DNA from 2 places in the Pseudoalteromonas nanhaiensis genome. Region 1 is predicted to be linked to the other one. Evidence: predicted binding sites of a transcription regulator. Region 1 holds the regulator's gene; the other holds the start of a gene.
The links. The regulator sigma-54, encoded in region 1, starts transcription at its own class of promoters, with help from an activator protein. The targets are predictions, from matches to a motif close to GTTGGCACGNNNNTNGNNT.

Region 1 (14,971 bases):
GTGAATAAACTGCCTTAATAGCCAAAGTATGCTAAATTTAGCGGGTAAGTAGATGTCTTAACAAGGATTAAAACATAATGAAGTTGTTACCCGCACTGTCTTTTTTTACTGCAAGTTTATTATTTAGTACGTTTACATCTGCCCATAGCGGTCATGAGCACAGCGAGGTTGCAGAAGTTACCGTGAGTGACGCCCAAGTTCGAGAATTCTTACCCGCTAGTAAAGCGACAGTTGCTTATCTTACTATTACCAATCCAAGCGATCACGCCACAGTGCTTACCAAAGCCGAACTGGATGGTTTAGGCCGCGTTGAGATTCATCAGCATACTCATGTTGATGGCATGATGAAAATGCAACAGGTTCTTTCACTGGAAATTAGCGCTCATAGTCAGGTGGAATTTAAACCTGGCGGTTATCATTTAATGGTTTTTGAACCAGAGGATGAACTAAAAGCAGGGCAAGAGCGTAAACTCACGCTATATTTTAAAAACGGCAACCGAGTTTTTACTCAAGCTAAGGTTGTGTCTTTACAAGAAATGTCTGAACAGGCTGCAAATAAGAGTGAACAACACTCACACCACTAGGAGGTACCATGTCTGAGCATAAAGGAAAAATAGCCAGCGCATTACTTATCATTTTAATTATTTTCTATGCAATTGCGGTTTACTGGAGTAGTGAACCAGATCGCATGGATGTTGTAAACAAGGCAAAACAAGAAGCCCAACAACGGGGTGAAAAGTTTGTCACTGGTTACACAACCACGTCAACACTCATTAATGTTGCAAGTACATTGTTAAATAAACCGGGTGGCTATTTATCAAATGATATTATGCCACCAAGTGTGATGATGGATAATATGCCGGCATGGGAATACGGGGCGCTTGAGATGACTCGAGACCTGGTATTGTCGATGCGTAAAGACTTTAGTCGTTCGCAATCACAGTCGACCGAACATGAGGCTCTAAAAAAAGCACAGCCGCAATTTAATATAAGTTCAGTAGCATGGGCATGGCCAAGTGCTGAGGCTGAATATCAAAAAGGCATTGATTCACTGATTGTATATCGAACTCAAATTGCGGATCAAAATGACCGCGATAGCCAGTTTTATGCCCGTGCAGATAATCTACGTGGTTGGTTAAAAGAGGCTGAAAAACGCCTAGGCAGTTTAAGCCAACGCTTAAGTGCCAGTGTCGGCCAAGAACGCTTAAACACAGATCTAGCCGGTGATACCGCAGCCCATCAAGCAACCTATACGCCTTTACAGAATCAGGTAAAAACATCGTGGTGGCAAATTGATGATGTGTTTTATGAGTCTCGTGGTGCAACATGGGCGTTGCTGCATTTTTTACAGGCAGTTGAATATGATTTTGCCGATGTCTTAGAAAAGAAAAATGCGCGTGTTAGCCTGCAACAGATTATTCGTGAATTAGAGGCCACACAAGAAACCGTGTGGAGTCCAATGATATTAAATGGTAGTGGTTTTGGCTTTGTAGCCAATCATTCATTAGTAATGGCGAATTATATTTCTCGAGCCAATGCGGCTCTAATTGAACTTAGCGAACTTTTAGCGCAAGGATAAAATGATGAAAAAGTACTGTTTAGCGGCCGCTTTATCGATGGCCTGTTTAGCTCCGACAGCGCAAGCTGACACATTATTAGGTTTATATCTTGGTGTTGATGGCTGGCAATCTGATAACAGCGGTAGTTTTGCCCAAGACGGTAATCTACAAAGCTTCAAATTTGATGATGAGACGTTTACGAGCTACTACGCAGCACTAGAGCACCCAGTACCACTTGTACCAAATATTAAACTTAAGTACACAGAGCTTGAATTAAACGGTTCAACCATGCTTGATGAAAGCTTTAGCTTTGGCGATTCTAACTATGTGGTAGGTACAACCGTTGGTACGGTAAGTGATTTGTCACATGTTGATTATATTCTTTACTATGAGATTTTTGATAACGATTTAGTGTCTATCGATTTAGGTGTCAATGCTAAACAGTTTGATGGTGAGATTACGGTAACGGGTACATCGCAAAACGGTGGACCAAGCACTACTGAGCGTGTTGATTTTTCAGGCTTTGTACCATTAGTGTATGGCCGTGCTGAAGTTGGCTTACCATTAACTGGCTTGAGTGTTTTCTTTGAAGGTAGCTTACTGGCTATTGATGATAGTAAGGTTCAAGATTATCAAGCCGGTATTGCTTATGCGTTACTTGATAACCTTGCTATTGATATGGATATTAAAGCGGGCTATCGTTCAATGACGCTAGAGCTTGATGATATCGATGATATCTACACAGATATTGATGCTTCTGGGCCATTTGCAGGTATTCAAATTCACTTCTAAATAGATGGTGAATCTATTATTAGCTGGCAGGCTGTTTTAAAGCATGCCAGCTAACGTCAAACTCATCTTCTAAGGATGTTGATAAAATATTTTTATAAGCTTTATTTATCGGTGTACTAATGAGTTTTTTAAGCTCATCACCGGTTTGAGTAAACTTATAGTAACTAAGCACCAAATCATTACTTTTAGCTTTTAATACAAGGCGCTGATTCATAAAACTAAGGGCTAACTCTTGTCCTGCTTTTAATACTGCTGATTCAATTTCTTTTCGATACAACAAGTTAATATCCATTAAAGTCAAAATGTCAGGAAAACTAACCGGGGTTTTGCCCAAGTTAAATGACACTTTATTGCCTTTTCTTAATAAATCAAAAAGCGACGGCTTTTTGTAAAAGCCCAAGAGAATTAAGTGACTGTGGTCTTTTTCGTTAAATCCACACAGCGAGGTGCAGCGCTGTAATGCATCGGCTTCACGCTGAGTCATAAATTTAAGCGTTTGTAAGCTTTTGATTGAAAATGTACCTGGAGCAACAGTTTCACCTGCCAATATTTTTGCCCACAGTTTTTGCATTGCAGTATTTGCAGTATCTTCGCATAAGCTAATAAAGCGCTCTATCCAATCGAAATCCGGTCGTTGTTGGCCAGTTACATCGGGGCAAAACGCCATCGCCATTGCCATAATGGTTTCGATATTTTCTTGGCGCTTTATTAATTGGATTTCTTGGCGTGTATGGGCTCTGTCGAGTAATGTTGCTTCAGCTTTTACTTGGTAGGGTAGCTGTTGTTGTCCTTGCGGCGAGTATTGTTCATCGTTTGTTTGATTGATTTTTACAGACGATGTTTTATGGATAGGGTATCCAAGCTGGTTTTCGATTATGTTAGCAAGATTAATTCTCGCTTGAGCCGCTTTGACTGTCATCGGTAGCAATTGCCTTTTCTGTTGTTGCTAACTGCGCATAGGTTTTTATATTGTTCAAAGCCAACTTAACCGAGTTATTAAGTATATATTGGCTTAATAAAGCGAGGTAGCCGCCAATAATAGGAGTGTTGACTTCACCTTGTAATGTGCATCTAACCTCAACGCCATCAGCGGCATTTGAAAAACGTATCTCGCCTTTTGCAATGTGTTCTTGGTTAAACAAAATATTAAACATCATTGCATTTTTATTTAGTTGGGTAATGGTCATCTCGCCTTTGCCAAAGCGACTTTGCCAAAACTGATGAGCGCCAACGCCTTGGCTTGGCTCTGCAATTATAAATTCAATACTTGGGTCAACTGCTTGCCAAGGTTGCCACTCAGGCCATTGGTTAAAATCACTAACCAAACCTGAGATTTCTTCGGCGCTTGCTGATATTCTTATCGACTTATCAACAGTGTATTGTTGAGAAAGCATTAAACCCACCACAAGCGCGATGAGTGTCATAACAAATAATGCTTTTAAACTCACAAAGAATAATTTAATAATCTCACCTCAGGCAATAGTTTTATATCTTTCATAACATTATACGTATCTTAGGCTATAATCTTTTTGATACGACTGTATATGTTATCACTAATGTACCACAGTCGAATAAGTGATAGAATTTTTATGCATCGTTGTAAAGTGGAGAGTCACCATCGATACAGTTTTACGGTGTTCACTTTAAGGAATTATTAATGACATCAGACAGTAATGACTTTTTATTTAACGACCAAGATGATGAGCAGCTTCTCGAAGAAACTGTATCTGATTTTTGGGATGTATTAATAGTCGATGATGATCCTGAAATACATTCTGTCACTAAGCTAGCTTTATCTGGGGTTGAGTTTTGGGATAAAGGCTTGCGATTCCATCATGCCTACTCTGGTGCAGAAGCGCTCGAATTACTTAAAAAAGACCATTCTATTTCCGTTATTTTACTTGATGTTGTGATGGAGTCAGATGATGCTGGCTTACAAGTTGTGAAGCAGGTCAGGGAATGCCTAAAAAATCATAATATTCGTATTATTCTTCGTACTGGTCAGCCAGGGTATGCCCCTGAAGAAAAAGTAATCCGCGAGTACGATATTAATGATTACAAAACTAAAACTGAGCTGACTCGTAGTAAATTGATTACTTCACTGGTAACAGCTATCCGTTCTTATGAACAAGTTTGCCAGCTCGAATTTCAAAGCCGCGCATTAAACAATATTCTACTCGCCTCGAAGGCTATTTTAGGCTTTACCGATATCAAAGCTTTTACCATGGCTGTATTAAAGCAGCTTTCGTTTATTTTAGATTGTGAGCCTCACGGCTTACTGTGTGGTTCGATTGAAGATGACGATCGGGTTTTTGTTTTGGGCGGTGGCGCTGAATACAACGATGTAATTGGTCAGCGAATTGAGCAGCTTGATAATGGTCGTATCATTTTACAAGTGAAAAACTGCTTAGCACAAGGTGAGCATCAACATACTGAGCTTGACAGTACCTATCTACTAAAAAGTAAAAATCGCCAAGCCGCGATTTACTTAGAAACTAATCAAACGCCAAGCCCGTCGCAGTTACAATTTGCCGAGATCTTTTTAACCAATGTAAGTGTTGGTCTTGATAATGTGCGCTTGTTTAACCGTTTATGTGATGCAGCGTATAAAGATATTTTAACAGGTCTTCCTAATCGTAATGATTTTATCAACAAAGTAGAGCGCTTTTATCAGCCCGGTAAAACAGACTATGTTTTTTTATTGATTGATGTTGCCCATTTCTCTGATATCAATAATGGTTTAGGGCAAGAAATTGGTAATTTGCTTTTAAATGCCATTGTTGAAAGGCTGCAACAAGAGTATCCAGATGCCGAGCTACTTTCTCGAATAGGTGCTGATGTGTTTGGTTTGATATTACCAAAACAGCGTTATGACCTTGAGCAGTTACGCGAACATCTTAGTTTACCTTTTACAGCTGGCGAACATATTTTACCTATCAATTTTAAGATTGGCTTGTGCCTTCAAGGTGACTTTCAGAAAGCGGGTATTGAAACACTAAAATTGGCATATATAGCTTTGAACCAAGCTAAAAAGAATTCCTCTGAAATGGTCGTCACGTATACTCCAGAGATGGAAGAGCAGATGGCATGGCGCTTAGGGATTATTAGGCAGCTTCGTCAAGACTTTGAACAACGTAAACTTGAAGTGTGGTTCCAGCCGCAACTAGATTTGAATACATTAGAGATCATTGGCTGTGAAGCATTGCTACGTTGGCCGTCAGGGAATGGCCAATATATTTCCCCGGCTATATTTGTTCCCTTGGCTGAAGACGCAGGTTTAATTGTTGAAATAGGGCAGTGGGTACTAGAACAAGCATGTTTACAACAAAAGCGTCTTGAACAGCTTGGCTTTAACATTAGTGTTGCTGTAAACGTTTCAGTGCCACAGTTTAAAGTGAAAGGTTATGCGCAGCAGGTTAAAGACACTCTAATAAAATATGAAGTTAAGCCACAGTTTATAGAGCTTGAAGTAACCGAAAGTGTGGTAATGGACGAGCTGAGCAATGTTATTACCACTCTTGAGGAGTTAAAAGCATTTGGCATTGAAATTGCGATTGATGACTTTGGTACAGGCTTCTCATCGTTGAGTTATTTGCAAAAACTGCCGTTAGATAGACTCAAAATCGACAGAGCATTTATAAAAGATCTACCAGGTAAGGGGTGTGAGGCTATCGCTGCGTTAATTATTTCTTTGGGTGCAAGATTAGGTCTAAAAACAATTGCAGAGGGAGTTGAAACACAAGCACAAGCTGATTATTTACTTGAGCTTGGTTGTGATGAAGTACAAGGATTTATGTACGCTAAGCCTATGCCTGAGAACGAGTTAATCACATATTTACAAGCCAAACATTAATTAGCTTAGCTCTTGACCCTAGTTACTTGCAGCGCCCTTCAATGTGAAGGGCGTTTTGTTTTCTATAATAATCCATAAGAGTGGGTTATAATTCGCCCCTTTTGTTAGCAGAGTACACTTTATGAGCGCATTAAAAGCCGAGCGAGGCCTGTTTTCTTACCCTAAGTATTGGGCTGAATGCTATGGCACGGCGCCATTTTTACCAACCACCCGTGCAGAAATGGATGCATTAGGCTGGGATAGTTGCGATGTGATTATCGTCAGTGGCGATGCCTATGTTGATCACCCAAGTTTTGGTATGGCTGTAATTGGCCGCATGCTTGAGTCTCAGGGGTTTCGCGTTGGTATTATTGCTCAGCCTGATTGGAACTCAAAAGATGCCTTTATGGCGTTAGGTAAGCCTAACTTATTTTTTGGTGTGACTGCGGGCAATATGGACTCGATGATCAACCGCTATACTGCTGAAAAGCGTATGCGCCATGATGATGCATACACGCCGGGTAACATAGGTGGTAAACGTCCTGATCGTGCTGTGGTTGTGTATAGTCAACGCTGTCGTGAAGCTTATAAAGATGTGCCGTTAATTATTGGTGGTATTGAGGCGAGTTTACGTCGTATTGCGCACTATGATTACTGGCAAGAAAAAGTACGCCGAAGTGTTTTGTTTGATGCCAAAGCTGACATTCTAATTTACGGTAATGCCGAGCGTCCGCTTGTTGAAGTTGCGCACCGAATTGCTGGTGGTGAGTCGGTTGATACCATTCAAGATATTCGTGGTACCGCGGTTATTCGAAAAGAGCCTTTGCAGGGCTGGCGTGGCAGTGACTCTACGGCTATCGATAAAATCGGTAAGATTGATCCAATTCCAAACCCGTATGGTGCAGATGATGTCGGTTGTAGTAAATCTGAGTTTAAACAAGCGGGTATTGATTTAAGCGCAGAGGCTGCCAAGCCAATCACTATTCAGCCTGCGCGTCCTAAGCCATGGGAAAAGACCTACGTTAAGTTACCAGCGTATGAGCAAGTGAGTGTAAATAAACCGCTTTATGCCCATGCGTCGCGTATTTTGCACCAAGAAACAAACCCAGGTTGTGCACGTGCCTTGTTTCAACGCCATGGCGACCGTTCGATTTGGGTGAACCCGCCTGCATTTCCGCTTGAAACTGAAGAAATGGATGGCGTATTTGGTTTGCCATATCAGCGTATTCCACATCCAAGCTATGGCGATGAAAAAATTCCTGCCTATGAAATGATTAAAACCTCGGTGAACATTATGCGCGGGTGCTTTGGTGGTTGTTCTTTCTGTTCGATTACAGAACATGAAGGACGCATTATTCAAAGCCGTTCAGAGCAATCAATTATTGATGAAATTGAGCAAATTCGTGACAAAGTACCGGGCTTCACAGGGGTAATTTCTGACTTAGGTGGCCCAACAGCGAATATGTATAAATTGCGCTGTAAGAGCAAAAAGGCCGAGAGCACGTGCCGACGTTTATCATGTGTTTATCCTGATATCTGTAAGCATATGGACACCGATCACACCCCAACGATTGAGCTTTATAAAAAAGCCCGTGATGTGAAAGGCGTGAAGAAAATCTTGATTGCGTCAGGCGTACGCTATGACTTAGCAGTAGAAGATCCACGCTATGTAAAAGAGCTGGTTACTCATCACGTAGGCGGCTACTTAAAAATTGCCCCTGAGCATACTGAGGATGGCCCATTATCTAAGATGATGAAGCCGGGCATGGGTGCTTACGATAAATTTAAAGAGCTATTTGATAAATACTCAAAAGAAGCCGGTAAGAAACAGTATTTGATCCCGTATTTTATTTCTGCACATCCAGGAACGAAAGACGAAGACATGGTTAACATGGCGCTATGGTTAAAGGCCAATGACTTTAAGCTTGATCAGGTACAAAATTTTTACCCGTCGCCAATGGCCAACGCAACGACAATTTATCATACCGAGATGAACTCGTTACGTAATATTAAAAACAATACTGAACAAGTGCCTGTGCCAAAAGGGGCACGTCAGCGTCGCTTGCATAAAGCTATTTTACGCTATCATGATCCTGCCGGCTGGCCGATGATCCGCGAAGCTCTTAGAAAAATGGGCAAAGCGAATCTAATCGGGAAAGGGCCAAACTGTTTGGTGCCTGAAGAGAGTCGCAACGAAAAAGCGGCAAATAGTAAAGGTGGTAAAGGCCGTGCGGCACTTACACGCCACACTGGTTTTAGCCAATTCAAAAAGGCCAATACCAAGCCTAGAGTAGGTAAAAATAAGCAGCGCGCAAAGTAAAAGATATAAATGGCCCTTAAAGGGCCGTTTTTATATTAGATCAATAACCAGGTTGCAGTGCCTAAAAAGGCAAAAATACCAACAATATCGGTGACGGTTGTCAGTACCACACTGCCGGCGAGGGCTGGGTCAATTTTCATTTTCTTAAGAATTAACGGAATACTCGCACCCGCGATACCAGCGGCAACAAGATTCATAAACATCGCAAACGCTAAGACCGCACCGAGCTTAAAGTCCCATTGCCATAGGGCAACCACACCGGCAATCAATATCGACCAAATAACGCCATTCAGTGCGCCTATCGCCAGTTCCTTAAGTAATAAGAAGCGTTGGTTTGTTTGGTTGATATGGCCAACCGCTATACCACGAATAACCAGTGTTAATGTTTGGCTACCTGCAACACCACCCATTGAAGGTACGATACCATTTAGTACCGCCAAAATAGGCAAGATTGCTAAGGTGTTTTCAAAAAAGCTTGCCACAATTGCTGCTAGCAATGCGGTTAATAAGTTAACTCCCAGCCAAATAGAGCGACGCTGCGAACTTTTGAGTACTGGCGCAAAGGTATCTTCTTCGTCGTCAAGACCAGCAAGGCTTAACATGCTGTGTTCAGCATCTTCACGGATGACGTCAACGATATCATCGATGGTAATACGACCAAGCAAGTGAGCGTTATCATCAACAACAGGGGCTGAAATCCAGTTATGACGCTCGAACAATTGCGCTACATCACTTTCATCCATTGAGATCAGGATTGACTCACACTCTTCATCCATTAAATCACGAACAATTTTATCCGATGAGTTGGTCAGTAATGTGGTTAACGAAAGCGCGCCTAAAAAGCAGTTATGTTTATCAACAACGTATAAGTCATCTGTACCCTCTGGTAGTTCACCACGCAAGCGTAAATAGCGCAGGACTACATCTAAGGTAACATCTGGACGGATTGTTACCGTATCGCTGTTCATCAGGGCACCGGCTGAACGCTCTTGGTATGACAGTGCCTGAGTTGCCCTTTCTCTATCTTGCGAGTCCATTGCACTGACTACGTCTTGATAAACGGTGTCAGGAAGGCTACGAAGAACTTCACCTAAGTCATCGTCGTCCATGTCTTCGGTTGCAGCAGCAATGTGCTCAGGCTCCATCTGAGCAATAATACCTAAACGTACGTCTTCTGAGAGTTCTTCTAAAACATCACCACGCACATCTGGGTCTACCAACTGCCATAGCATGCGACGAATTTTATGGGGAGATGACTCTAATAATAAAGCGGTATCACACGGAGCTGTTTTAGCGAGCATGCCTCGCACCTGAACAAATTGTCCACTATTGAGTGACTTGGTCACTTGTTTAAGTTGTTGTAGTGGGTAGTCTTGTTCAAAGGCTTCTGGCATTGGCGTCCTTACAACTGAAAATAGATTAATACAGATTCTGCAAATACAGCATAGTTGCTAAGTGGTGTATTTGCAGGATATCTTCACACTGCGATAAAATTATTAAGTGCTTTGTATTTTTAAGGTGTGAACGATATAAAAGTAGGATATTTAAAGAGAATTATAAATACCTGAACTAAGTTTAACTTAAACGGTTAAGCCTTAGCAAACGCTATTCTTGTTCATGAAAGCGTTGTGCAATTAATTCTCCAATTGCGTTCAGTGCAGCCTCTGCATCTGGGCCTTCACATACCACACGCACTTCTTTACCTTGGCTACTTTCAAGTAGCATTAAGGCTAAAACACTATCACCTTCAGCTTCTTTATCGTCTTGATAAAGCATAATTTTAGCATCAAATTGCAAAGCAAGTTGTGCTAAAACAGTGGCTGCTCGTGCGTGCAAGCCAAGCTTATTTTGAATTAAAAACGTGTCTTCTGCGTGCATCTGGCATCCAATTAAATATCTTGCTCGCGATGGCGGATTTTTACGTTCGCATGCGTTTTTGAAAAGCTATCACCAATGGTCTGCGCTAAATATACCGAGCGATGTTGCCCGCCAGTACAGCCAATTGCGATGGTAAGATAGCTGCGATTGTTACGCTCAAGGTGAGGCAACCATGTTTGCACAAATGTTTGAATTTGCCATGTAAATTTTTGCACTATGCTATGACTTGCAAGGTAATCTTTTACTGGTTGATCTAAGCCTGTGAGTGGCTTTAGGTCTGGCTCCCAGTGTGGATTTGGTAAAAAACGTGCATCAAATACGTAATCGGCTTCTTTTGGAATACCATGTTTAAAGCCAAACGACATAAAGGTGATAATCAGCTTTTTATCTTTTTTACCTAAGATCTTTTCACGAATTGATTCAGCTAACTGATGAACACTCAGGTCGGTGGTATCAATCATAAAATCAGCGCGCGTGATCAGTACATCCAGTAATACTCTTTCTTGCTTAATTGCTAAATCGAGTGGCAGCGAGTCAATCGATAGAGGATGTAAGCGTCGCGTTTCAGAAAAGCGTTTGATCAGAGTTTGGTCATCACTGTCTAAATAGAACAGTGTTGGGTTTGCGAAACCTGGCAGGTATTCAAGAATATCATTAAACTCTTGCTGCTCTTTCGGTAAGTTACGCACATCTATGCTGACTGCTATTTTGTCATAGTTGTCAGAAACGCTACGAACAAGCGAAGGTAATAAGTTGACTGGGATATTATCAACACAGTAGTAACCCAAGTCTTCAAGTACACGTAAAGCGACCGATTTACCTGAGCCTGAGCGACCGCTGATGATAATTAATTCCATTTATGCCTCTGCTGATATGACCTGAAACAGTTCGTGGTCTGTTTTAGCGCTACGTAACTGTTTACAAAACTCTTTATCTTTTAGTCTATCAGCAATTGTCGATAAGGTCTTTAGGTGAAGTTGGCTGTCTCCATCTGGTACGATGAGTGCAACGAAAATATCCACAGGTCGGTTATCAATTGCGTCAAAATTGATTGGGGATTCACTCACTATGACAAATGCCTGTGGTTGCTCTGCACCACTCATGCGGCCATGTGGAATAGCAATGCCACGACCAATACCTGTACTGCCTAATTTTTCTCTATTGAGTAAGGCATCAAGGACGTCTTGTTGAGATAAATGAGGAAGCTGCTGGTGAGCCAGCTCGCTGATATATTCAAGGATTCTTTTTTTGCTATTAAAAAGGACCGCAGCTTTGCTGCAGTCCTGGTTAGTAAGTGAACTAAGTTTCATAATTTAGTGTCGAGCTAATTTCTCTTTGTGTTTAATGACTTGACGATCTAGTTTGTCGATTAGCGAGTCAATGGCTGCATACATATCTTGGTGTGCAGTTGAGGCAAAGAGCTCGCCTCCATTTACATGTAAAGTTGCTTCTGCTTTTTGGCTTAATTTTTCTACATCTAGAATGACATGTACATTATTAATGTGGTCAAAATGCCTTTCTAGTTTTGCAAACTTGCTGTTTACATAGTCTCTTAATGAATCAGTGATTTCTACATGACGACCAGTTAAATTTAGTTGCATAAGCATTTTCCTTCTATGTAAAACGTCTAAATCAAACTCTTACGCTGATTAGACGGAGGTATCGCTAGAGACTCTCGATATTTTGCAATTGTGCGTCTAGCTACTTTAATTCCTTGCTCAGCCAATATATCTGCAATTTTACTATCACTCAATGGTTTAGCTGAGTTTTCTGCAGCGATAAGCTTTTTGATCAAAGCGCGAATTGCTGTTGATGAACACTCACCACCGTTTTCTGTGCTGACATGGCTTGAGAAGAAATATTTCAACTCAAAAATCCCGCGAGGGGTGTGCATGTATTTTTGTGTTGTAACACGTGAAATTGTCGATTCATGCATTTCGACCATTTCTGCGACATCGTTCAGCACCATTGGTTTCATGGCTTCTGGGCCATGTTCAAAAAATGCTTGTTGTTGCTGTACGATACAATTGGTCACTTTTAAAAGTGTATCGTTACGGCTCTCTAAGCTTTTAATAAACCATTTAGCTTCTTGTAAATGAGAGCGAATAAACTGGCTATCGCTGCTCGATTTTACTGAGCGTGACATAGCTGCATATTGGCTATTCACTCTAATTTTTGGCATACAATCTGGGTTTAGTTCAACGACCCAACGACCTTTAACTTTTTTAACCGATACATCGGGTATAACGTACTCAGACTCTTCGCGAACTATGCTGTCTGCTGGCTTAGGGTTTAAGCTGTGGATCAGCGTCATTACTTCTTTTAGTTCGCTTTCTTTAAGCTTAGTCTTTTTCATCAAAGTGCGATAGTCGCGACTTGCTAATAATTCAATGTGCTCAGATAAAACCATTTTAGTTTCAGCTAAATACGGCGTACTCGCATCGAATTGGCGAAGCTGGATACATAAGCACTCTTGTAAGCTACGGGCACCAATCCCTACTGGATCAAACAACTGTATTCTCTTTAAGACCGCTTCGACTTCATCTAGTTCGATTTCTTCTTCATCATTATTTTGATTAAAACTTTCGACTATGTCTTCGCAGCTAACAGTTAAAATACCTGAGTCATCAATTGCCTCTACGATGGCGACAGCGATCGCTTCGTCAGTTGGGCTAAATGGTGTGAGTTGTAATTGCCACATAAGGTATTCATGGAGGGTTTCAGTCGATGCACCTTGATAAATTGACTCATCTTCTGGCATTGGACCTGATGATGTTGATGGGGCAGCACTCATGTACTCATCCCATGTCACATCCATGGCTAAATCGTCACTTACGGTGTCTTTGTTAAGGGCATCGCTGCTTTCTTGTTCGTACTCACTCGGCGCTTCTTCGGCCGATGCACTTAGCTGAGTATCATCAGATTCAGCTTTTTGCTCGTTCTTACCAATGTTTTCATCGTTGTAATCTGCTTCTTCCACTTCAAGCAGAGGGTTACTATCAAGTGCTTCTTGAATTTCTTGCTGGAGATCCAATGTACTAAGCTGCAGCAAGCGAATTGCTTGTTGCAGTTGTGGAGTCATTGTAAGTTGCTGGCCCATGCGCAGCTGTAATGATTGCCTCATGTATCCCTAACAATCCTTTTATGTGTTATCGACACCTGTGCAGTCACAGGTAAATTTATATCGATTTATTGTCATTGTTATTTAGTTTAGCAGATGCGCTAGATGGTGGCTTATTGGTTATAGCCTGAATTGCTCACCTAGATACACATCGCGTACGGTTTGGTCAGCTAAAACATGCTCAGGTGTTCCTGATGCAATTAGCTCCCCATGAGAAACAATGTAGGCTTTTTCACAAACATCAAGGGTTTCTCTAACATTATGGTCAGTGATTAATACACCAATACCACGATTTTTTAAGTGTTCAATAATTTTCTTTATATCTAACACTGAAATAGGATCAACACCAGCAAAAGGCTCATCTAACAAGATAAATTTAGGGTTTGCTGCTAATGCCCGAGCAATTTCTACGCGACGACGCTCGCCCCCAGATAAGGCCATGCCTTGACTATCACGAATATGCTGAATACTAAATTCATCAAGTAAGTTGTTGAGTGTTTCTTCTCGGCCTTGTTTATTTAAATCTTTACGCGTTTCTAAAATAGCCATTAGGTTTTGATAAACCGTTAACTTTCTAAAAATAGATGACTCTTGTGGTAGGTAACCAATCCCTAAACGTGCTCGGCTATGCATTGGCAAAAGTGTAATATCGTTATCATCAATGCTGATCTTGCCTTTATCGCTAGGTACTAAGCCAACAATCATATAGAAAGTGGTGGTTTTGCCTGCGCCATTTGGGCCAAGCAAACCAACGATACTGCCCGCTTCAACTTCAAGACCCACATTTTTGACAACTTGGCGGCCTTTATAGCTTTTTGCTAAAAGCTCTGCTTTTAATGTGCTCATGGTTGGCCTTTATCGTCTTGTTTGTTGTCTACAGGCACTAAGATTGTGTGTACACGGTCTGTTGAGTTTTCATCTTTTTCTGCGCTAATTAGTTGTTGTGCCATATCATAGGTAATGCTTTTCGCTGTTACTTTTTGGCCTGCTTGAGTCACTTCGGCTTCGCCATTTAAAGTTAAGAAGCGCTTGGCTACGTCGTAGCGAACTTCTTCTGCACTGGCGCTCATTACCGTGCCATCTGCTTGCTTTTCTTCAAAATAAGCAGGCTTACCTGTGGCGATAATTAACTCAACAGTACCTTCTGTATCACCACCATGGGCTTCAAGGCGTTCGGCTGTGATCCGGCGGTTACCATGTATAATTTCGACATTGCCTTCAAATATACCAACGCCATCTTTTAGCTTACCAGTTTGGCGATCTGAGCTTATGCTAATTTGTGCGCCTGTCTGCTCGGCAGCTACGCCTGAAAAGGCAATCAATAAGCTTGGGATCAGGAGTAATTTCTTCAGTTTATTGGTCATAGTATATGGTTCGTGTATGGTTAGTTAACTCTACAATCTCGGTTTTTAAATTAGCTTTCAGGCCTTTACCGGTAATTTTTAAATTTGGTCCTGTTAGCGTCACAG
Region 2 (14,971 bases), on a different contig from region 1:
CAAGCCTTGTTGCTCGTGATGTTTCACGTTTATCGGCTCCTGGAATTTGTAAAGCCACCATGGAGTCACTGGTGCTGCAAAGTGCGCGGCATTATTTTGCCGTTATTTTCTTTTATATAATTGGCGGCGCTATCTTTGCTTTGGTTTATCGCTTACTCACTTTAATACATCAAGCATGGCGTAAGAATCGTAAGCCAAATAACCCGTTTTTAACGACCATAGCTAAACTACTGTTTGTATTAGAGTGGTTACCCATTCGATTATTGGCTTTAACGATTGCTGCAAGCAATGCCAGCAAGCAGAGTATTCATTATATTAAGCACTATGGAAGACACTTTTATCAAACTAATACAGGCTGGCTATTAAGTGTGACCTCTGCGGCATTACAAGTGCAATTAGGCGGTCCGGCGCTATATCAAGAAGAGCGATTTAATAAGATGCGTGTAGGTACCGACCGTTTACCAAATGCTGATGATATTGCCGCTTTAGTGAATCGTTTAAACCAAGCGAAAGCATTTTGGTTACTGCTGATAGTCGGGATTGAAGTAATTAGCCTATTCACAAACTAATCAAAATATAAGCACAAAAAAACCAGCCGTAGCTGGTTTTTTATTTCTATTAGCTTGATTAAGCTAAGGTGATTTTAGCAAACTTACGCTTACCTACTTGGTAAATCTGAGTTGTGCCTTTTGCAACTTCAAGCTTAGTATCCGTTACTTTTTCTTCACCATTTAATTTAACTGCACCTTGCTTGATCATACGCATCGCTTCTGAGGTACTTGCAACAAGATTAGCTTCTTTTAGTAAGTTAGTGATAAACACAGTGTCTTCAGCGATAGTAACTGTCACTTCAGGGATCTCATCTGGTAATGCATTCTTTTGGAAACGCTTGATGAAATCTTGATGAGCACCTTCGGCTGCTTCTTCACTGTGGAAACGTGCAATCAGTTCTTTCGCTAATTCAATCTTGATGTCGCGCGGGTTTGCACCATCAGCAACACGCTGCTTAAGAGCTGCAATTTCTTCGATTGATAATGCACTTAATAAGTCATAGTAACGCCACATTAGCTCATCGCTAATAGACATCACTTTACCAAACATATCGTTCGGCTCATCAGTAATACCAATATAGTTACCTAATGACTTAGACATCTTTTGAACGCCATCGGTACCTTCAAGCAGTGGCATCATAAGCACTGTTTGTGGCTTTTGGCCTTCGTCTTTTTGTAGTTCACGACCCATTAGTAAGTTAAAGCGTTGGTCTGTACCGCCAAGCTCAACGTCAGCTTCTAATGCAACTGAGTCCCAACCTTGTACCAGTGGATATAAAAATTCGTGGATAGCAATTGATTGACCATTGGCATAACGCTTTTTAAAGTCATCACGTTCTAGCATACGTGCTACTGTTTGACGCGCAGCCAGTTTAATCATACCTGCCGCACCTAAGTTCTCCATCCAAGTAGAGTTGAATGCAACAGTTGTTTTAGCAGGATCGAGGATCTTAAATACTTGCTCTTTATATGTTTCAGCGTTGGCTAAAACATCTTCACGAGTTAACGGTTTACGTGTTACGTTTTTACCCGTTGGATCACCAATCATACCGGTGAAATCACCGATTAAGAAAATCACTTCGTGACCTAGGTCTTGGAAGGTTTTCATTTTGTTGATAAGAACTGTATGACCTAAATGCAGATCAGGCGCAGTTGGATCGAAACCCGCTTTGATCTTAAGTTTCTTACCTGACTTTAGTTTTTCAACTAATTCGTCTTCAATTAATATCTCTTCTGCACCGCGTTTTATCTCAGCTAGAGCGGTTTGTAAATCCACTGTGTATTACTCCAAAAATTCAGCTACCGGGGCGTGGTGGCCTGTCAGGGTTATAATTATAGAGCTAAAAACTTTAAAATTTAGCTAGTTAGCATCAAAAGAGTGACACTAAAAAAAAGCCTAACTTAAATAGTTTAAGAAACAGCCCTGCAGGCAGCGCGCATGATTGTTCTTTATACCGCGTTATTGCATTTTATTGAAGGTACTTTAGTTAACTAACAGCAAATTAGTTTAACTGACGACACATGCTGCAAATTCAACCAAAAAAGTTTAACGCGCAGGCCAATTCTAGCGCAAATTAGCGCCAGTTTAAATCTACAAAACACTGGTATTTGCGCTATTTTAGGTATATCCTGCAATATTAGTAATTAATTTTCTTGACAGCAGAAAAGGCACGTTATGGTTCATGTAGTGCACAAACTCCCCAAAAAACACAAACTGCTCATTCTAGGTTTGGTTTCTGCTATTGCCGGCTTGGCACTTTTGCCTTCTGAAAAAGCCACCGCCTCAAAGGATAACAGTGCAAACGCACTTGAAATTGGTAAACGCTACGAATTACAAGTTAAAGTTGATGATAACGAAAAACTAACTGAACTAAATTCGGAGCAAGCAGCAGCAAAACTTCCAGAATATGAGCTTGTTGATCATGAAGTTCGCAATGGCGATAATTTAGCTCTTATTTTTAAGCGCGCGGGCTTCTCAGCGCAAACTCTGCACAAACTAGTTAACACAAACGCTGAAACGCGCAAGTTAACAAAAATTCATCCGGGTGAAATTTTAAGTTTTGCAACCGCCGAAGATGGCTCATTAGCGCAGCTTCGTTATGTAATTTCAAAAACAGATACCTTATACGTTACATTAAATGACGAAGGTAACTACGATACATCAATCGACAGCAAAGAAATTGAAACCCTCAGCAAGTCTGCCGGTGGTGAAATCAGCAACAGCTTCTGGACATCGGGTATTGCCGCAGGTTTAAGCGAGCGCCAAATAATGAACTTTGCCGATATTTTTGGTTGGGATGTCGACTTTGCAAATGATATTCGTAAGGGTGACCAATTCGGTCTAATCTACGAAACCCACTATGTTGATGGTGAATACATTGGTGATGGCAAAATCATTGCTGCAGAATTCATAAACCAAGGTGAACGTTATACAGCGATTCGCCATACTGATGGTAACTTCTATACGCCTGAAGGCCGTAGTATGAAAAAAGCTTTCTTACGCGCGCCTGTTAACTTTAAGTATATTAGCTCAAGCTTCAACCCTCGCCGTTTACACCCTGTAACTAAAACTGTTAAGCCGCATAATGGTATTGATTATGCTGCTCGCACAGGTACACCGGTAGTTTCATCGGGTAATGGTAAAGTGATTAAAGCGGGTTACAGCAAATACAATGGTAACTACGTATTTATTAGCCACGGCACTCAATATGTAACTAAATACCTTCACTTGAACAAACGTCTGGTAAAAACAGGTCAAAAAGTGAAGCAGGGGCAAAAAATTGGTACGGTTGGTGCGACTGGCCGTGTAACTGGCCCACACTTACACTATGAATTCTTAGTAAACGGTGTACACCGTAATCCGAAAACGGTCAAACTACCTAAATCAGAGCCTTTACCGCGTGATGAGCTAGCTAAGTTTAAACCGATTGCTGATAACTTCTTAGCGCAATTACAACGTAACCGAGAGTTACAATTAGCGTTAAATAAGTAATTGAGTAAACATTAAAAAAGCCGCTTCAATGATGAAGCGGCTTTTTAGTGCCTGCCACAAAATCAGCCTTAATGACCTTTATTCTCTTCAATAATTGAAAGCAAGTATGAGCTTGCGCAGGCGCGATTCATGCCTGAAATAAAACACAACACAGAAGCTATTATTACCTTAATAAAACATAAATAAGTTGAATAATTAGCGAAATCATCACCAGTGGCCAAATGTACTTTGCGTATTTTGTAGCGCCATCAAGCCCCATTTTAGACTGATACTTTTCAAGTAGCGGTATTAGAATAACCAAGGCAACAAAAAGGCATAGTAAGATAATAAAGATATTCATGGTGGCTTCCTTACACAACTATCATTTAACTACAATTTCTTTAGGGTGACCCTAGTCTATAGGCAAAAAAAAGCGCAGTAAAATTACTGCGCCAGTCGGTTGGAAGTAAATCGACTTAGCCAACAATCGCTAACAAAATACCTGCTGCAACGGCACTTCCTAATACCCCTGCAACGTTTGGTCCCATAGCATGCATTAACAAGAAGTTATGCGGATTGCTTTCAAGACCTACTTTATTCACCACACGTGCTGCCATTGGTACCGCTGAAACACCCGCAGCGCCTACTAATGGGTTTATTGGCGATTTAGAGATCTTATTAAGACCTTTTGCCATAAACACCCCTGAAGCTGTACCAATCGCAAACGCTAATGCACCTAACACCAAAATACCGATAGTTTCTACCGTTAAGAACTTATCAGCAGCAAGCTTTGAACCTACCGCTAAGCCTAAGAAAATCGTGGTAATGTTGATGATTTCATTTTGTGCACTGTTACTTAAACGATCGACCACACCCGATTCGCGCATCAAGTTACCTAAGCAGAACATGCCTACAAGTGGTGTTGCAGCTGGTAAAAACAAGATAGTTAAACTAAGCACCATTAAAGGAAAAATAATCTTCTCTTTTTTCGATACAGTACGAAGTTGCGGCATTTGAATTTCGCGCTCTGCTTGCGTTGTTAGTGCACGCATAATTGGTGGCTGAATAATTGGCACTAGTGCCATATATGAATAAGCCGCTACTGCGATAGCCCCAAGTAAGTCTGGTGCCAATTTAGATGCTAAGAAAATAGCCGTTGGACCATCCGCACCACCAATAATGGCAATTGCCGATGCATCTTGTAGCGTAAATTCAAAGCCAGGAATAAAGTTAAGTAGAATTGCACCAAATAAAGTAGCAAAAATACCAAACTGCGCAGCTGCACCTAACAGCAACATACGCGGATTTGCTATCAAGGCACTAAAGTCTGTTAGCGCGCCAACCCCCATGAAGATCAGAAGTGGAAACACCCCAGAATCAATCCCTATGTGATACACATAATAAAGCAGTCCACCTGGTTCAGATAAGCCTGCAGCAGGAATATTCGTTAAGATCGCCCCGAAGCCTATTGGTAACAATAGTAAGGGTTCAAAATTACGAGCAATTGCTAGATATAACAATAAGCAACCAACCGCAATCATGATCAAGGCAGGAAAGGTAAAGTTAGCGATACCTGTTGCATGCCAGAGATTTAAAAGACCATCCATTCTCTGTCTCCTACGCCAGCGCTATCAATGCATCGCCAGTGGCAACAGAATCACCTTCGGCAACTAAAACTTCAGCAACCGTGCCGGTATGTGCAGCGCGAATTTCAGTTTCCATTTTCATCGCTTCCATAATGATAACTACATCACCTTGGTTTACTGTTTGGCCTGGCTTTACTTTCACTTTGAAAATATTACCCGCCAATGGCGCGTTTAAAGTTTCGCCAGCAGACGCTGAAGCAGACTGAGGAATTAACTCACTGTCTTTTAAAGTCACCTCTTTAAGCTCACCACCTTGTGCTACAACGACATCGTAAACTTTGCCATCAACTTTAACGCTGTATTGCTCAGCTTTTACTGAGTTTGCAGCAGCTGGTTTGCTTTCTGGCTTAGCAACTTCACCTGTAGGAATAGCTTCAAATGCATCAGGATTATTTCGGTTTTTAATAAACTTAAGACCAATTTGTGGAAATAATGCATAGGTAAGCACATCATCAATCACATCATCAGCAAGCTCTAAACCTTGCTCTTTAGCTTCTTTTAATAATTCAGCTTCTAGCTTCTCAAGTTCAGGTTCAAGTTTATCAGCAGGACGACAAGTAATTGCTTCTGCGCCATCTAGAACGCGTTCTTGTAGCTCTTTATTCATAGGTGCCGGCGTTGCACCGTACTCACCTTTAAGTACACCTGCGGTTTCTTTGGTAATCGTTTTATAGCGCTCACCAGTCAATACATTAAGTACCGCTTGAGTACCGACAATTTGAGACGTTGGAGTTACCAGTGGAATATAGCCTAAGTCTTCACGAACACGTGGGATCTCAAGCAATACTTGATCAAGCTTATCGGCAGCACCTTGCTCTTTAAGCTGGTTTTCCATGTTAGTCAACATACCACCTGGCACTTGTGCTAATAAGATACGGCCATCAACACCTTTTAGGCTACCTTCAAAAGCAGCATATTTTTTACGAACATCACGGAAGTACGCGGCAATTTCTTCTAGTTGGTTTAAATCTAGGCCGGTATCTCGCTCTGTGCCTTCAACAATCGACACGATTGTTTCTGTGGCGCTATGACCATAAGTCATACTCATAGACGAAATTGCGGTATCAAGCATATCGATACCTGCATCTATAGCTTTTTGGTAAGTTGCAGTACTTAATCCTGTCGTCGCGTGACACTGCATCGCGATAGGAATAGATACGGTTTCTTTTAAACCTTTGATTAACTGCTCACAATCATATGGCTTTAATAAACCAGCCATATCTTTAATACAAATAGAATGACAGCCTAGTTCTTCGAGCTGTTTCGCAAGTTTAAGCCACATATCAAGTGTGTGTACTGGGCTTACGGTGTACGAAATAGTACCTTGAGCGTGTGCGCCTACTTTAACCGCTGCTTTAATTGCAGTTTCAAGATTACGTACATCGTTCATAGCATCGAAAATTCGGAACACATCTACACCATTTTTATGGGCTCGTTCTACAAACTTTTCGACAACATCGTCTGCATAATGGCGGTAGCCTAAAAGGTTTTGTCCGCGCAATAGCATTTGCTGTTTAGTATTTGGCATTGCCGCTTTTAATTCGCGAATACGTTGCCAAGGATCTTCACCTAAATAACGGATACATGAGTCAAAGGTTGCTCCACCCCATGATTCAATAGACCAATAACCTGCATTATCAAGTTTTTCAGCCATGGGTAGCATGTCGTCTAAACGCATACGCGTGGCCAATAAAGACTGATGAGCGTCACGCAATACTAATTCTGTAAGTTTTAATTTAGCCATGTTTAAGCTGCCCCATTATTTTTGTTTATTTCGAAATTGTGCAATTGCAGCGCTGATCGCGGCAATATGTGCCTGAGGCACACCCTGTTGAGGTTGAATTTTTGCTGTTCGTGTTGGCTCTACACTTGTAGGATCATCGAATCGGCTTACAACTTTCGACATTAAAATAACCGCAGATATTAAAATGCTCAGAAAAACAAACACGCCAACCATGCCTGTTACCATTAAGCTGCCTGCAGTTGTGAGCAATTCACCAATATCCATACAACTCCCCTTCGATGATTAAAAATAAAAAATCATTTTTGTTAAATATTTATTCAGCAATAATAACAAACAAAAATAATTTGTATAGCCTATTGTAAATTGGTAAAACCAATTAAACTCAAAATAACATAGAGCACAACTAATTAACACCATACTATTTCAGCAATTAACCTTACGTTATAGATGATAAAAATAATGAATATAGCCATCAGTTATATTAAAACAAACCGACGAAAAGCAAGTTCTGTTCAAAAACCCTGCTTAACAAGGTGTTACAGTAACAACTCATGACAAAGTGCGAAATTGGTCTTACCAATAAAGACAAAGCTAAATATAAAATGAATTTAATTAATATGAAAAAATATCACTATGAATAAGTTACACGCTTGATCGTAAAAGTTACCAAAAGAATAACCATGCCCCGCCCACAAAAAACGCTAAGCAACTGAAATATAAAGATAATAATGATTGGCATAAAACTCGCTTTATTCAACTCGACCATTTGAAAAATTAATTAGGCAAGGAGACCACTATGTTACGCTGGACCATTACTTTTTTAGTTATTGCATTAATCGCTGCAGTGTTAGGTTTTGGCGGTATTGCTGGAGCCGCAGCAGGCATTGCTAAGATTATCTTTTTCATTTTTTTAGTATTGCTTGTTATTTCGTTAGTGTCAGGTGCTCTTAGAGGCAACGTACCTAAGTAAAGCAAGTTAAAATTTAATTAACCCTAATATTTAATTTACAAGGAATTTAGTTATGAAAAATTCAACTTTAAAAGCCGCTACTATCGCCCTATTTTCAGGTTTATTCATTATGGGTTGTGAAGACAACTCAGCAGAGGAAGCCGGTGAGCGTATAGATGAAGCAATCACTGATACACAAAATGCAGTTGAAGATGCATGTGAAGAAGTTAAAGAAGGTGTTAAAGCAGAAGAAACTAACTGCTAATATCACACCTTACGAAAAAAGCGGCCTAGTGCCGCTTTTTTGTTTTTTAAATGAGGTATGAGATCTGAGATAATCGTAGGAATGATTTTAACCGTGAATTTTTTGCTATAGCGTGAGTTTTTCGGCGTTAAAACGCCTCCTACAAGTCTTAACTTGGATTTAAAGTCTGATGACTTTATAAACCACCGCGCGAAATAAATTTCACGCCTACGCGAGCCTCAAGCTTGCTAACTTTACTCTTTCCCCTAGAGACTCGCTAACTTGTTGGGTTTATCTAATAGCTGACGGCTGAAAGCTGATGGCTCTGAGTGCGTTGGGTTTCACTCCGTTCTACCCAACCTACAAGCTGATGGCTAAGAGTACGCTTTCATTTACAAGACGTTGTGAGAGGCTTATTTGTCGTTACACTCGCTATATGCCACTGACCGTCGATAAAACTCACTTTTGCGACGTCACTTACGGCAAAATCACCGGGGACATTTAAGCGCGTTAAGTTACTCGCTAACTGTTGTGTACAGTATGGCCCTGTATCACCATGCATCACGAGCACTAGCTTATTGGTATGCTTTGCAAAATCGCTGATGGCATCTCGGTATACTTTAAAGGCATCACAATCGGCGCGCTGTGACTCACTGCAAGCGGATTTACTGGTTGGGTGGTAAATATCTGCCTGAAAGCCAAACACATAGGCCTTAGCATCCTGATGAACATGTGCTTGCTTTAGCCAAATGAGATTGTACTTATCACGCATATCGGCGGCATCCAGTGCTGCGTTTTTATCACTTTTTAAGATTTGCGAGCGACCATTAAAGGTGCCCGGGATATGCAAGGTACGAAACTCAATGCCATTAAATTGCCATCGGGCATTTTCTGGCATCTCAGCTTGTGTCGCATAACCCTGTAGCCGCTTTGCTTTTTGTGTATAAGCTTCGTCGAACATTAAGCCTTTTATAAAACTTAGCCGCTCAAGCTCATCAAAACGCACAGATAGCTTTTCTCGGTCGCAATCGGTCCATTCATTATCACCAGGGGTGTAAATGAAAGGCTGTGTAGTCAACGATGTTAGTAACACCTTGTTAGTTTGCAAAAGCTTATTCGTGCATGCAAGTGAGCCCGATTTCATATCGCCCAAGTGCATCAAAAATTCATGAGGTGTCGCTGCGATTGCCTTGGCAATTTTTCCGCCTTCTGCGAGATTAATTTCATCTATCGGGGTGTATGGCATATCGCCCATAACCAAAAAAGTATTTGTAGTCATTGCAAGTGCTAACGACATTGAACTAACAAACATATAGCTTACACCTTTAAAATACACATACCTTAAGCTCTCACAATGACAACTAAATGAAAACCAACTGCGGCAGATTTTTTTTATCAATGTTAAACTGCTATCAGCAAATTAAGTGAGTCCACGAATGACATTAACTACAACTTACACATTAGATAAACCGTATTACTACGAGTGCTTTGATGAGTCTTTACCCTACTCATCTCAGGCTAAACCTAAATATCCTCTGTTAGCATTGCTCATAACATTAGGCCTACTAGCCTTTTACCAGTTAGAAAACCATTATTTAGGTAGTTTTATGATAATGCTTGCCGTAGTGGAGTGCTTATCGTTTTATTATAAACGTCCATGGTGGGTGGCCAGACAAATGATGAGTCGTGCTTCAGGTAGTGAAGTAACTATCGTGTTTGATGATGAAGGTGTTAAAGCCGAAAACCCCTATAAACACTATCAACTAACATGGCAACAAATCACAGACATAATTGAGACTGAGCGAGGCTATATTTTGAAAGCTAGTCGAGGTATGCAATACCTGTCTAAAAAAGCGCTAAATGAAGAGATTATTGCAGAACTAAATAAAAGAGCCACTCAATGAGTGGCTCTTAAAATATCTTTCGCTGATTAAACGTTGCCCGGATTTGGGTTAGATTTCTCTGCTTGGATGCGCATGTAGATTTCTTCACGATGTACTGATACATCTTTAGGCGCATTAACACCAATGCGAACTTGATTTCCTTTAACACCAAGAACAGTAACTGTAACTTCGTCACCGATCATAAGGGTTTCACCTACTCTACGAGTTAGTATTAGCATTCTCTTGCTCCCATATTCCAAAAAATTAAAAGATTCCGCGTCAAAAACATTCTAATGAAATCTAGACTTAAAAGTAAGTAAAAACTCTAAATCTTATTCATTTTCAGTTAAAAAAACTTTGTGCAGCGCACGTACTGCCAGCTCTAAATATTTTTCGTCTATTAGAACTGAAATCTTAATTTCAGATGTCGACACCAAAATGACTTTGATGTTTTCTTCGGCAAGCGCATTAAAAAATAAACTTGCTACTCCAGAGTGTGACTTCATCCCCACTCCTACTGCTGACACCTTAGCAACATTGCTTATTCCTTTAATAGAATCTGCGCCAAGCGCAGCCTGATTTAAGGTTAAAACTTCCAATGCTTGTTCATAATCATTGGTGTGCACAGTAAAAGCATAGTCTATTTTTTCAAAGTTATGATTAACTTGATTAATCATATCAATTTCGATACCAAACTCTGCAAAAAGTTTCGTAATTTTAGCCAGGTTTTCAATCCCATATTGCATTTGATTGATATAAATCAAACTTTCATCACGATTGAAAGCAATACCTGACACAATATTTGCTTGCACTTCCGGTTCCTCAAAACTGATCAAGGTCCCTTGATCTGGGTTAAAACTCGATAGTACTCTGAGCGGTATATTGTATTTTCCTGCCGCTTCTACACTACGAATATGCAATACCTTAGCACCTAAACTCGCCATTTCGAGCATTTCTTCAAAAGTAACATGGCTCATTCGACGAGCATTTGGTTCAATACGCGGATCAGTTGTATATACGCCATCAACATCGGTATAGATCTGACATTCGTCAGCATTAATCGCTCCCGCAATCTCAACTGCTGAAGTATCAGTACCACCTCGGCCAAGTGTGGTGATATTACCTTCGATATCTCGGCCCTGAAAGCCTGCAATTATAGCAATACGGTTGTGCTCAAGCTCATGCTTTAAACGAGTCGCTGCAACCTCTTCAATACGCGCTTTACCAAACATATTGTCGGTGCGAATGTTGACCTGATCAGCCAGCAAACTTACCGCTGAGTGGCCACGTTTAATAATAGCCATTGCCAGTAAAGAAACAGACACTTGCTCACCTGTGGTAAGCAGTACATCAAGCTCACGGGCGCTTGGTCGAGAATCGATTTGTTTAGCGAGTTGAATAAGACGGTTAGTTTCTCCCGACATTGCCGAGAGCACCACCACAACTTGATGGCCTTGCTGCTTGGTTTTTACAACAAGGTCAGCGACGGCCTCAATTCGCTCAATTGAGCCAACTGAGGTGCCACCGAATTTTTGGACGATAAGTGCCACTAGTGGTTAAGAACGCTCAGATAACCAACCAGTTACACTTTCTAAGGCTGTAGCTAGGTTCTCTGGCTGAGTACCACCAGCTTGTGCCATATCAGGACGACCACCGCCCTTACCGCCTACTTGTGCAGCCATGTGGTTTACAAGCTCACCGGCTTTCACTTTACCTGTTAGGTCTTTAGTTACACCTGCAATTAGGCTTACTTTATCGCCATTAGCTACACCAAGGGCAATAACACCTGAACCAATCTTCGTTTTCAGGTCATCAACCATGCCACGTAGTGCTTTAGACTCAGTACCAGCAACATCAGCAACCAGTAGTTTAATACCGTTCACTTCAACAACAGAGTCAAGTAACGATGCACCTGCCGCACTTGCTAGCTTGTCGTTAAGCTGTGCAATTTGCTTCTCAAGGCCTTTTGATTTCTCAAGTAACGCAGTTACTTTTTCAAGTACTGTGCTGCTATCACCTTTTACTAGCGCTGCAACATCGTTTAGTTGTTGCTCTTGCTCACTTACATAAGCAACAGCTTCAGCACCTGTTACTGCTTCAATACGGCGGATACCGGCAGCGATACCGCTTTCTGATACGATTTTAAATAAACCGATATCACCTGCACGCTTAACGTGAGTACCACCACATAACTCGATTGAGTAATCACCAATGGTTACTACGCGAACTTCGTCGTCGTATTTTTCACCGAATAATGCCATTGCACCTTTTGCTTTTGCATCTTCGATAGCCATTAGCTCAGTTTCAAGCGCAAAGTTACGACGGATTTCATCGTTCACTGCGCGCTCAATTTGACGTAATTCGTCTTTTGTAACTGCTTCAAAGTGTGAGAAGTCAAAACGTAAACGCTCTGGGTCAACAAGTGAACCTTTTTGATTTACGTGCTCACCTAAAATTTGACGTAACGTTTCGTGTAAAATGTGTGTTGCAGTGTGGTTTTTCTTGATGCTATCGCGACGTGCTGCATCAATGGTTGCCTCTGCTTTATCGTTTGTACCAATGCGGCCTTGTACACGACCATGGTGCGCAAATGCATTACCAAGCTTAGTGGTGTTAGTAACGACAAACTCACCGCCAGCAACTTTTAACACACCGGTATCACCAACCTGACCACCTGATTCAGCATAGAACGGTGTGCGGTCAAGGATTGCGATACCTTCTTGACCATCTTCAAGTACAGAAACAGATTGACCTTCATGGAAAAGCTCAACCACTGTGCCTGTGTAATGCTCTGCATCGTAACCTTTAAAGTCTGTGTGTTTTTCAGACTTAAGTTGTTGGTTGTAATCAGCACCAAACTTACCAGCTTGCTGTGCTTGCTTACGTTGCACTGCCATGCACTCTTGGAAACCGTGCTCATCAATGGTCATAAAACGCTCACGCGCCACGTCTGCCGTTAAATCAGCAGGGAAACCATAAGTGTCGTAAAGCTTGAATACTAAATCACCCGGGATCACATCACCTTTGATGTCTGCTAGGCTTTCTTCAAGAATTGCCAGACCACGCTCAAGTGTTTTACCAAACTGCTCTTCTTCAATACGTAGTACTTTTTCGATAATTTCTTGTTGCTTAGCAAGCTCTGGGTACGCTTGACCCATTTGCTCAATTAACGCAGCAACTAGCTTATAGAAGAATGCGCCTTTCGCGCCTAACTTGTTACCGTGACGAACCGCACGACGAATAATACGACGTAGTACATAACCACGGCCTTCATTAGATGGCATAACGCCGTCAGATACTAAGAATGCACACGAACGAATGTGGTCAGCCACAACGCGTAACGATTTATCATCTAAGTCTTGTGCGTTAGTCACTTTAGCCGCAGCTGCAATGAGTGCTTGGAATAAATCGATTTCGTAGTTTGAGTGCACGCCTTGTAAAATCGCAGAGATACGCTCAAGACCCATACCTGTATCAACAGACTGCTTAGGAAGCGGCTCCATTGTACCGTCGGCATGGCGGTTAAACTGCATGAATACTAGGTTCCAGATCTCAATGAAACGGTCACCGTCTTCTTCTGGTGAACCCGGAGGACCACCCCAAATGTGCTCACCGTGATCGTAAAATATCTCAGAACATGGACCACACGGACCCGTATCACCCATTGACCAGAAGTTATCGCTAGTTGCAATGCGAATAATGCGGTCTTCACTCAGACCTACTTCCTTATGCCAAATGTTGAAAGCATCTTCGTCATCGTGATAGATGGTAACAAGTAGCTTTTCTTGCGGAAGTTTTACAACTTCAGTTAAAAATTCCCAAGCAAACTTAATTGCGTCTTGCTTGAAATAATCACCAAAGCTGAAGTTACCTAACATTTCAAAGAATGTATGGTGACGTGCAGTGTAACCTACGTTTTCAAGGTCATTATGTTTACCACCGGCACGCACACAACGTTGTGAGCTGGTTGCACGTGAATAAGGGCGGCTTTCCGCACCTAAAAATACATCTTTAAATTGCACCATACCGGCATTATTGAATAATAACGTGGCATCGTTACCCGGGATCAGCGAGCTTGAAGGAACAATTTGGTGTTGTTTAGAGGCAAAAAAGTCTAAGAACTGTTGCCTGATCTGTGCGGTAGTCATATGCTGCATGTGAAAATCTCACCCGTTTATTGCTGTGCTTGCATTGCAAAATCAATTTGTTCGTAATTAAAGCCTCGATACATCAAGTAGCGAACACGTTTCGCTTTTTCTTTCTGGTCGAGTTCTTTACCTGAATTTGAAAACTTCTTTAAATATGCGTCCTGTGCGAGTTCAAACCAATCGATTTCGAACTCTTCGAGCGTCTTATCTAATAATGCTCGGTCTATCCCTTTTGCCATCGCTTCGCTCTGAATGCGTTTTGCACCATGATACTTTGCTAAATGGCGGCGTACAAACCCTTCACAATAGCGCTGCTCGTTAATAAAGTTGTGTGACTCACACCAATCTAACAAACGCTCTGTGAACTCTGGCGTCGCCTCTTTTTGCTGTAACTTTCGGGTTAGATCCCGACGCGAATAATCTTGTCGAGATAGTAACCAAAGTACGTAATTCTTTAACTTTTGTTCTTTATCATCCATTACGCGTCAAAACGTCCTGATTGCGACGGTGATTCAGGCGCATTAGCTTGGTCATCACTTTTTGGTACAACCGGCATAAAAATAGCCTGAAATGACACGAAGAAACTAATGTAACAAATTGGCATTAAAACCAATAGAGGAATAAACGATAAAGGAATACAGATCACCATTAACACGGCACAAATAAGGCCATACACACTCAGTGGTGCCATATTTTTATAAAATACCATAAAAGAGGTTTTTAACACCGCAAACATGTTGCTTTGCTTTTGAAAGTAGACCAAAGGTACTGCGTAGGCAAAAGCCGTTAAATACACACAGATAGCCAATAAAAATACCGCAACTTGCCCCATAGA

Region 2: a site for sigma-54 is predicted at 7,644-7,662, ahead of ACSFVZ_RS17845 (DUF1328 domain-containing protein). Genes of this name have one in related genera too.

What each region holds. Positions count from the first base shown of each region.
Region 1 covers NZ_JBPNYQ010000033.1:5,510-20,480, forward strand. The annotation lists gene ACSFVZ_RS19070 (copper chaperone PCu(A)C) at 78-584, shown strand; gene ACSFVZ_RS19075 (DUF2333 family protein) at 593-1,579, shown strand; gene ACSFVZ_RS19080 (TIGR04219 family outer membrane beta-barrel protein) at 1,584-2,351, shown strand; gene ACSFVZ_RS19085 (TIGR03899 family protein) at 2,371-3,270, opposite strand; gene ACSFVZ_RS19090 (SRPBCC family protein) at 3,239-3,775, opposite strand; gene ACSFVZ_RS19095 (bifunctional diguanylate cyclase/phosphodiesterase) at 4,009-6,204, shown strand; gene ACSFVZ_RS19100 (YgiQ family radical SAM protein) at 6,326-8,503, shown strand; gene mgtE (magnesium transporter) at 8,539-9,897, opposite strand; gene ACSFVZ_RS19110 (HPr family phosphocarrier protein) at 10,109-10,381, opposite strand; gene rapZ (RNase adapter RapZ) at 10,393-11,238, opposite strand; gene ptsN (PTS IIA-like nitrogen regulatory protein PtsN) at 11,239-11,691, opposite strand; gene hpf (ribosome hibernation promoting factor) at 11,695-11,982, opposite strand; gene ACSFVZ_RS19130 (RNA polymerase factor sigma-54) at 12,009-13,505, opposite strand; gene lptB (LPS export ABC transporter ATP-binding protein) at 13,623-14,348, opposite strand; gene lptA (lipopolysaccharide transport periplasmic protein LptA) at 14,345-14,866, opposite strand; gene lptC (LPS export ABC transporter periplasmic protein LptC) at 14,856-14,971, opposite strand, start outside.
Region 2 covers NZ_JBPNYQ010000027.1:14,972-29,942, forward strand. The annotation lists gene ACSFVZ_RS17810 (cobalamin biosynthesis protein CobD/CbiB) at 1-569, shown strand, start outside; gene tyrS (tyrosine--tRNA ligase) at 628-1,827, opposite strand; gene ACSFVZ_RS17820 (peptidoglycan DD-metalloendopeptidase family protein) at 2,227-3,543, shown strand; gene ACSFVZ_RS17825 (hypothetical protein) at 3,707-3,883, opposite strand; gene ACSFVZ_RS17830 (sodium ion-translocating decarboxylase subunit beta) at 3,999-5,129, opposite strand; gene oadA (sodium-extruding oxaloacetate decarboxylase subunit alpha) at 5,140-6,912, opposite strand; gene ACSFVZ_RS17840 (OadG family protein) at 6,928-7,176, opposite strand; gene ACSFVZ_RS17845 (DUF1328 domain-containing protein) at 7,709-7,882, shown strand; gene ACSFVZ_RS17850 (hypothetical protein) at 7,935-8,126, shown strand; gene ACSFVZ_RS17855 (hypothetical protein) at 8,494-9,417, opposite strand; gene ACSFVZ_RS17860 (YcxB family protein) at 9,542-10,009, shown strand; gene csrA (carbon storage regulator CsrA) at 10,036-10,227, opposite strand; gene ACSFVZ_RS17870 (aspartate kinase) at 10,321-11,538, opposite strand; gene alaS (alanine--tRNA ligase) at 11,545-14,145, opposite strand; gene ACSFVZ_RS17880 (regulatory protein RecX) at 14,163-14,615, opposite strand; gene ACSFVZ_RS17885 (BPSS1780 family membrane protein) at 14,615-14,971, opposite strand, start outside.